DNA from 2 places in the Staphylococcus sp. 11262D007BW genome. Region 1 is predicted to be linked to the other one. Evidence: riboswitches for the same ligand, from Rfam matches in the RefSeq annotation. Region 1 holds a riboswitch; the other holds the start of a gene.
The links. A riboswitch is a leader RNA that binds a small molecule or an ion and turns the genes downstream of it on or off. The one in region 1 is predicted to bind lysine.

Region 1 (4,426 bases):
TTTAACACGTTTCGCAGCTCCACGATGAGTTTTCATTTTAGGCATAGTAATATCCTCCTATATTCTTTTATTTTTCATTTACTGGTGCTAACATAAGGAACATTTGGCGACCTTCCATTTTAGGTTTTTGCTCAATTGTTGCAATGTCTTTGCATTCTTCAGCAAACTTTTCTAAAACGCGTTGGCCAATTTCTTTATGTGTAATTGCACGTCCTCTGAAACGAATAGAAACTTTACATTTGTCACCTTTTGATAAGAACTTACGCCCGTTCTTCAACTTCGTATTAAAGTCATGCTCCTCAATCGTTGGACTAAGGCGAATTTCTTTAACATTGATGACTTTTTGTTTCTTTTTCATTTCTTTTTCTTTTTTCTGTTGCTCGTATTTATATTTTCCGTAATCCATAATACGCGCAACAGGTGGTTTAGCATTTGGTGCAACAATCACAACGTCTAAACCAATACGATCAGCCATTTCTAAAGCTTCACGTTTTGATTTGACACCGATTTGATCACCATTTTGACCAATAAGACGTAATTCTTTTGCACGAATCTTTTCATTCACTTGAGTTTGATCCTTAGCTATGGTTGACACCTCCCATAAGTTTACGAATGGTCCAAGTACAAAAAAAGCGAGGATATACTATCCCCGCTTCTAATAACAACATGATTCATTTCACATGTCAGTATCGTTAACCTGCCAACAGCTATTGCGTCGCTACAGGTGAGAAGCGGGTTGCTTCTACTTGGTCCGTTTCGTATTCAACAAAAACAACTATACCAACATTTTAAAATTTAGTCAACCTTTTTCTGAAAGTTTTTCTCATCCATTGTCACGTCTTGGTCTAGATTCACTTTGTCTAAAGGAATTAGCTTTGTTTTATATCTCACTTTGTGATAGATGAAAAAGATTAAAAAGATTGGAATACCCATATAAGTGATAAGGAAACGATTTAAATCAAAATCACCTTGTGTAATAAGATCCACATCTTGACCAATTATGACAATAATACACAGTATAAAGGCAAGAATAGGACCAAATGGGAATAACTTAGCATGGTATTTCAACTTACCTATATCGTAATTTTGCGCCTCAAATGCTTTTCGGAAACGATAATGGCTGATAGCAATACCTAACCATGCAATAAAACCAGTTAACCCACTCGCTGCAACAATATATTCATAAGCATTACCACTTAAATTTTGCACAAGGAAGATTAAAACAACAATGCCTGCAGTTGTTAACATCGAAATAAGTGGCGTACCATTTTTATTTGTTTTTCCAAATGCTTTTGCAGCTAATCCATCTTTACTCATAGAATATAACATTCTCGTACTCGCATACATTCCTGAGTTACCGGCAGATAATACTGATGTTAAAATAACAGCATTCATAAATGATGCGGCAAAAGCAAGACCCGCATTTTTAAATACTAAAGTAAACGGAGAAGTTGCAATATCTTCTTCTCCTCCCATTAATGCTGGGCTATCATAAGGAATTAACATACCGATAATGAAAATCGCAAAAATGTAGAATAATAAAATACGCCAAAATACTTGTTTAATCGCTTTTGGTACTGCTCTTTCTGGATTTTCAGACTCACCTGCAGTAATACCTACAAGTTCTGTACCTTGGAAAGAGAAGCCTGCAATTAAAAACACACCAAAAATAACAAGTAAGTTACCACCAAATCCATCACCTAGCAATGGCGCATCGCCTGTTGTAAAGACATCAAATCCAACAGCACTGCCGCCCATAATACCAAAAATTGTAAGAACACCAACAATCAAGAAAATAATTACAGTAATTACTTTAATGAAAGCAAACCAATATTCACTCTCACCATAAACTTGAACTGATAAGGCATTCAAACCAAAAATAATGAGCATAAACAGACAGCTCCATGCCCAAGCTGGAAGAAATTGCAGCGGTTCCCAATACTGAATAACTTGGGCTGCAATCGTTACATCGGCAGCGACCGTAATAACCCAGTTAAACCAGTAATTCCAACCTAAGGCAAAACCGAGAGATGGATCTACAAAGCGCGTTGCGTATGTACTAAAAGATCCTGAAACTGGTAAGTATGTAGCCATTTCTCCTAATGATGTCATTAAGAAAAAGACCATTACACCGATAATAGTGTAACCTAATAGCGCACCAAGTGGGCCAGCATCATGTACTGCACCACCAGACGTCATAAAGAGCCCGGTTCCTATTGCACCACCAATTGCTATCATCGAAATGTGTCGATCTTTTAAATGACGTTGGACGCCATTTTGATTATTATTTTCGTTACTCATATTTTTATCCTTTCCTTTACTTAGAGGATAGACAACTCTGATTCAACGAGTATAAAACGTTGTATACTTAAATGAAGTTAGGAGGTTAAGACATCTACTCGATAAACTAACCTCATTTACAGTATTTCTTACCCTATTCAACATTTGTAAACCTATAATAATACTATGATTCAAATGAAATAAGGAACAGCGCCTTTCAAAATATTTGGTTTAATTAAAAAGGTTGCACCAAACTGATGCAACCTTTAAATCATCAATAGTAGCGCATCACAAATGTGACAGTCTAGTTCCTTTCGAATACTAGCCCAACAATAAAAGTTGATAGCCTTTTATCATTTCGGCATTGCTACCTTTCACCTGTTCAACCTCTGTACTATCTTACTTCTGACAAGTTACTCTTTAACAATGCATCCTCTAACTAAATCTCTATATAATTTATATTCAATATACACTAATTTAAGTGATATCGCAAGCTTATCTCTGTTTCTTTAGACGAATTTCATCAACTAAGTCCCAAATAAATGTATCTTTTTCTACAGTTTCTTGATCTTTTGAACCGTATTTACGGACGTTCACTTCATTATTTTCTACTTCTTTATCCCCTACTACAATTTGATAAGGGATTTTTTTCATTTGTGCTTCTCGAATTTTGTAACCCATTTTTTCGTTACGATCATCGATATTAACACGTACACCTTGTGATTTTAATTCATCTTGAATTTGTCTTGCATAATCATAATGTAAATCAACATTTACCGGAATGATTTCAACTTGTTGTGGTGCAAGCCAAGTTGGGAATGCCCCTTTTGTTTCTTCTGTTAAAAAGGCTACAAAACGTTCCATTGTTGAAACCACACCACGGTGAATCACAACTGGTTGATGTTGCTCACCATCTTGACCAATATATGTGAGTTCAAATTTTTTCGGTAGTAAAAAGTCTAGTTGTGCAGTTGATAATGTTTCTTCTTTACCCATTGCAGTTTTAACTTGAACGTCTAATTTAGGGCCATAGAACGCCGCTTCTCCAATGGCTTCATCATAATCTAATTCTAATTCATCAACGGCTTCTTTTAACATTGCCTCAGCTTTATTCCACATGTCATCATCATCGTAATATTTTTCTTTATCTTCAGGATCACGATAACTTAAACGGAATTTATAATCTTTAAAGCCAAAGTCTTCATATACATCAAGAATCATTAAAACGACACGTTTGAATTCTTCTTTAATTTGGTCAGGTCTTACGAAGATATGCGCATCGTTTAAAGTCATACCTCTTACACGTTGTAAACCTGATACTGCACCACTTGCTTCATATCGATGCATTGTTCCTAATTCAGCAATACGAATTGGTAATTCACGATAAGAATGCGGTCTATTTGCGTAAACCATCATATGATGCGGACAATTCATAGGTCTTAACACCATAGATTCATCTTCATCTAATTGCATTGCTGGGAACATATCATCTTGGTAATGATCCCAGTGACCAGATGTTTTATATAAGTCTACGTTAGCGATAACCGGTGTATATACATGATCGTAACCAAGGCTCACTTCTTTATCTACAATATAACGCTCAATTTCTCGACGAATTGTAGCACCGTTTGGTAACCATAACGGTAAACCTGCACCGACAAGTTGATTGTTTGTAAATAATTCTAAATCTTTACCGATACGACGATGATCACGTTCTTTACGTTCTTCTAATAATTTAAGATGTGCTTTTAAATCTTTTTTATCGAAGAATGCTGTACCATAAATACGTTGTAACATTTTATTGTTACTATCGCCGCGCCAATATGCACCAGCTGTTGAAAGTAATTTAAATTCTTTTATTTTTGAAGTTGACGGCACATGTACACCACGACATAAATCTGTAAATTCACCTTGAGTGTAAAGTGTGACATTTTCACCTTCAGGAATTGCATCAATCAGTTCTAATTTGTATTCATCATCTTTAAAAAATGCTTTCGCTTCATCTCTTGAAACGACTTTACGTTCGATTTTATGATTTTCATCCACAATTTGACGCATTGTTTTTTCAATTTTTTCAAAGTCATCAGATGAAACTTTCTCATCCATATCAAAGTCATAATAAAACCCACCATCAATTACTGGACCG
Region 2 (4,426 bases), 260 kb from region 1:
CAGATTGATTTAATTTAACAGTTTCTTTATTCGGGCCTTCTAAAATATACGTTGACCCTTCTATTGATTTAACCTCTAAAAATGTGATTGTCCCTGCGATTTCTTGTTCTTTAAAAGACATAATGTACTCCTCTTTCCTTATAATATCGCTATTATAACATGGTAAAAGATTTATAGATATCCAAAGTTAATATTTGCTATTTAAAATGCTTATTTATCAACCTATCGAAAGTCATTAATGAATATGATATAATGCATCCATTACTATATCATAATTAAAGGAGCAAATACATGTTACAAGTTACAGATGTCAGTTTACGTTTTGGAGATCGTAAATTGTTTGAAGACGTCAATATTAAATTTACACCTGGCAATTGTTATGGTTTGATTGGCGCTAATGGTGCTGGTAAATCAACATTTTTAAAAATATTATCTGGGGAAATCGATTCCCAAACAGGACACGTTTCATTAGGTAAAGATGAACGTTTAGCTGTATTAAAACAAGATCACTTCGCATATGAAGACGAGCGTGTTTTAGATGTGGTAATCAAAGGACATGAACGTCTTTTTGAAGTGATGAAAGAAAAAGATGAGATTTATATGAAACCAGACTTTAGTGATGAAGATGGTATTCGAGCTGCTGAACTTGAAGGTGAATTTGCAGAGATGAACGGTTGGAATGCAGAGGCAGACGCTGCTACATTACTTTCAGGTTTAGGTATTCCTGCAGAACTTCATGATAAAAACATGTCAGAACTTGAAAATAACCAAAAAGTTAAAGTATTACTTGCTCAAAGTCTTTTTGGTGATCCAGATGTTTTATTACTAGACGAGCCTACCAACGGATTAGATATTCAAGCCATCAGCTGGTTAGAAGACTTTTTAATTAACTTTGAAAATACGGTAATCGTTGTTTCACATGACCGCCACTTTTTAAATAATGTATGTACACATATCGCTGACTTAGACTATGGTAAAATTAAAGTTTATGTTGGTAACTATGATTTTTGGTATCAATCAAGTCAACTTGCTCAAAAAATGGCGCAAGAACAAAATAAAAAGAAAGAAGAAAAAATTAAAGAGCTTCAAGACTTCATTGCACGATTTTCTGCTAATGCTTCAAAATCTAAACAGGCAACAAGTCGTAAAAAACAACTTGAAAAAATTGAACTTGATGATATTCAACCTTCATCACGCCGTTATCCTTACGTTAAATTCACACCTGAACGTGAAATCGGTAATGATTTACTTTTCGTTAATAATGTATCGAAAACGGTTGATGGTGAAAAAGTATTAGATAATATTTCATTTACTATGAATCCAAATGATAAAGCCGTTTTAATCGGTCAAAGTGAAATTGCTAAAACGACTTTATTAAAAATATTAGCTGGTGAAATGGAGCCAGATGAAGGTTCGGTTAAATGGGGTGTGACGACATCACAAGCCTACTTCCCTAAAGATAACTCAGATTACTTTGACGGTGTAGATATGAACTTAGTTGACTGGTTACGTCAATATGCACCAGAAGATGAGCAAACTGAAACATTTTTACGTGGCTTTTTAGGACGTATGTTATTTAGCGGCGAAGAAGTTAAGAAAAAAGCCGACGTTTTATCAGGTGGTGAAAAGGTTCGTTGTATGTTAAGTAAAATGATGCTTTCTAATGCGAACGTATTATTACTTGATGAACCTACGAACCACTTGGACTTAGAAAGTATCACATCAGTGAATGAAGGATTAAAATCGTTTAAAGGGTCTATTATTTTCACATCACATGACTTTGAATTTATAAATACAATCGCTAATCGCGTCATTGATTTAGATGTTGAAGGCGGATTATCTAAAGAAATTTCGTATGAATCTTATTTAGAAGAAAAAGGTGTACTGGTTAAGGCGAAATCATAGTACATTAATCATCTATTAGTCTGTATTGTAACGAGGTTGAGACACGTTCTTGCTTTAAGATACCATTAATTGGTTTCTTAGCACTTAAATAGTTTATGTCTCAGCCTCGTTTTATGCCCTATTAAAGATTATTTTACCTCATTAATTGTCAGTAAATTTTAAAATTTAGGATTTTTGTGTTTACAATATATACCAAGCTATGTATAATACTATTCATAAACAATTAAATATTGTTGATGAGGCGCATCGATCATGATTAAGTAAATGTCTTATGTCTGCAAGCACTATTTACTGAAAGGGTGAGATGCCGAAATAAATAAACGTTGCAGCGTTTGTTTATTGGACGCTACGGTTAAGAGCTAAGGGTCTGTCATTATGATTAATAATGGAGTGCATCACTTGTAATCAACCGCACAAGTTCGCACGCCGAGCTTGTTTTTTTATACTTCAAAAAGATATGGAATTTTCAATAAACCAAGTTACTTCCCTATTTTGAAGTTGAAGTATAGAGACTGTATTAGTTATTTTCAGAATTATATGAAATTGGTATTAGTTTAACAAAAGAATATGGAGTGAGAATTTATGGCGAGATTAGCAGTTGTAGGAGCAACAGGTTTAGTTGGTACAAAAATATTAGAAACATTAGATCGAAAAGGTATTAAGTTTGATGAATTGACACTTTTTTCATCTGCACGTTCTGCCGGTCAAGAAGTAGCGTTTCAAAATCATACTTATACTGTTCAAGAGTTAACTGAATCAAGTGCTGCACAACCGTTTGATTATGTGCTCATGAGTGCAGGAGGAAGTACGAGCAAACAATATGCGCCTATTTTTGAAGCACATGGTGCAATTGTGGTAGATAATTCGAGTCAATGGCGTATGGCTGAAGATATTGATTTGATTGTACCTGAAGTCAATACCCCTACTTTTAACCGAGGTATTATCGCAAATCCTAATTGTTCAACGATTCAATCTGTAGTGCCATTAAAGGTGTTACAAGATGCTTTTGGTTTACAACGTGTTGCCTATACAACTTATCAAGCTGTATCAGGCTCAGGTGTGCAAGGTAAAAAAGATTTAAGTGAAGGTGCTAATGGCGCAGAACCAAAAGCTTATCCGCACCCTATTTATAATAATGTTTTACCACATATCGATGTTTTTCAAAGTGACGGTTATACAAAAGAAGAACATAAAATGATTGATGAAACAAGAAAGATTTTAAATTTACCACATTTAAATGTTACAGCTACTTGTGTAAGAGTACCTGTTCAAGATAGTCACAGCGTGCATATTAACGTAACGCTCGACAAACAGACGACGGTTGAAGACATTCAAAAGGTATTTGACGAGGATAATCGTGTCGTATTAATTGACCAACCTGAAGAAAATAAATATCCACTCGCCGTTTATTCTACTGGAAAAGACGATATATTTGTAGGTCGTATACGAAAAGATGAGTCGCTAGATAATACATTCCACGTATGGGTTACATCTGATAACTTACTTAAAGGAGCTGCACTGAACACTGTTCAAATTCTAGAACAAGTCTTAAATTTGAAAGGAGAATAAATAATGTCACATTTGTTTGAGGGAACTGGCGTTGCTTTGATTACCCCATTTGTAAATGATGAAGTAGATTATCCTTCTATACGGAAACAAGTCAATTTTCTAATTGACCAACATATTCAATCTTTAGTAGTAAATGGTACAACAGCAGAAAATCCAACATTAACTGAAGAAGAACAAACCCAAATACTTAAAACGGTTATTGAAGAAAATGATTCACGCGTACCGGTTATTGTAGGTACAGGAACAAATAATACACAAAAATCTATCGAAGCATCACTCAGAGCTAAATCTTTAGGAGCAGATGCGATTATGTTAATTACCCCCTATTATTTAAAAACGAGTCAGCGTGGGTTAATTAAACATTTTGAAACGATAGCTAATAAAGTACAATTACCTGTTATTTTATATAATGTCCCTTCTCGGACAAATTCAACAATTGAACCTAAAACAGTTGAACGTCTTAGTCAAAATCCATATATTGTTGGCTTAAAAGATGCGACCAATGATTTAAATTATTTAAGCGAAGTACAATCACGTGTTGATGAAAACACGTTTGCTATATATAGCGGTAATGATGATAATATTGTTGAATTTTATCAAAAAGGCGGACATGGTGTTATTTCTGTAGTAGCTAATGTCATTCCACAAGCGATGCAAGATGTGTATGAGCATGCTAACGCGCGTAAATCCTTATTTAAACCTATCTCTAATTTATTAGAGGCTTTGAGTGTGGATATTAATCCTATTCCAATTAAATACCTTGCGTCATTAGAAGGTTTTGGAAAATATGAGGTTCGCCTTCCTCTTGTTACACTAAATGAACAAGAACAACAAGCATTAAAAAATGCATATGACACATTTAAAGCAGGTGAAACGCAATGAACATACTTTTAATTGGATATGGGGCTATGAATCAACGAGTAGCAAGATTAGCTGAAGCAGATGGACATAC

Region 2: it holds a riboswitch for lysine, as region 1 does, so the genes downstream of both, ACEE93_RS04005 (aspartate-semialdehyde dehydrogenase) here and ACEE93_RS05360 (amino acid permease) in region 1, are expected to answer to the same signal.

Annotation. Positions count from the first base shown of each region.
Region 1 is NZ_JBPWPJ010000001.1:1,095,214-1,099,639, forward strand. It holds gene rpmI (50S ribosomal protein L35) at 1-45, opposite strand, end outside; gene infC (translation initiation factor IF-3) at 68-595, opposite strand; ribosomal protein L20 leader region at 619-754, opposite strand; gene ACEE93_RS05360 (amino acid permease) at 796-2,301, opposite strand; lysine riboswitch at 2,554-2,726, opposite strand; gene thrS (threonine--tRNA ligase) at 2,776-4,426, opposite strand, start outside.
Region 2 is NZ_JBPWPJ010000001.1:830,441-834,866, forward strand. It holds gene ACEE93_RS03995 (CvfB family protein) at 1-121, opposite strand, end outside; gene ACEE93_RS04000 (ABC-F family ATP-binding cassette domain-containing protein) at 292-1,905, shown strand; lysine riboswitch at 2,134-2,309, shown strand; gene ACEE93_RS04005 (aspartate-semialdehyde dehydrogenase) at 2,488-3,474, shown strand; gene dapA (4-hydroxy-tetrahydrodipicolinate synthase) at 3,478-4,356, shown strand; gene dapB (4-hydroxy-tetrahydrodipicolinate reductase) at 4,353-4,426, shown strand, end outside.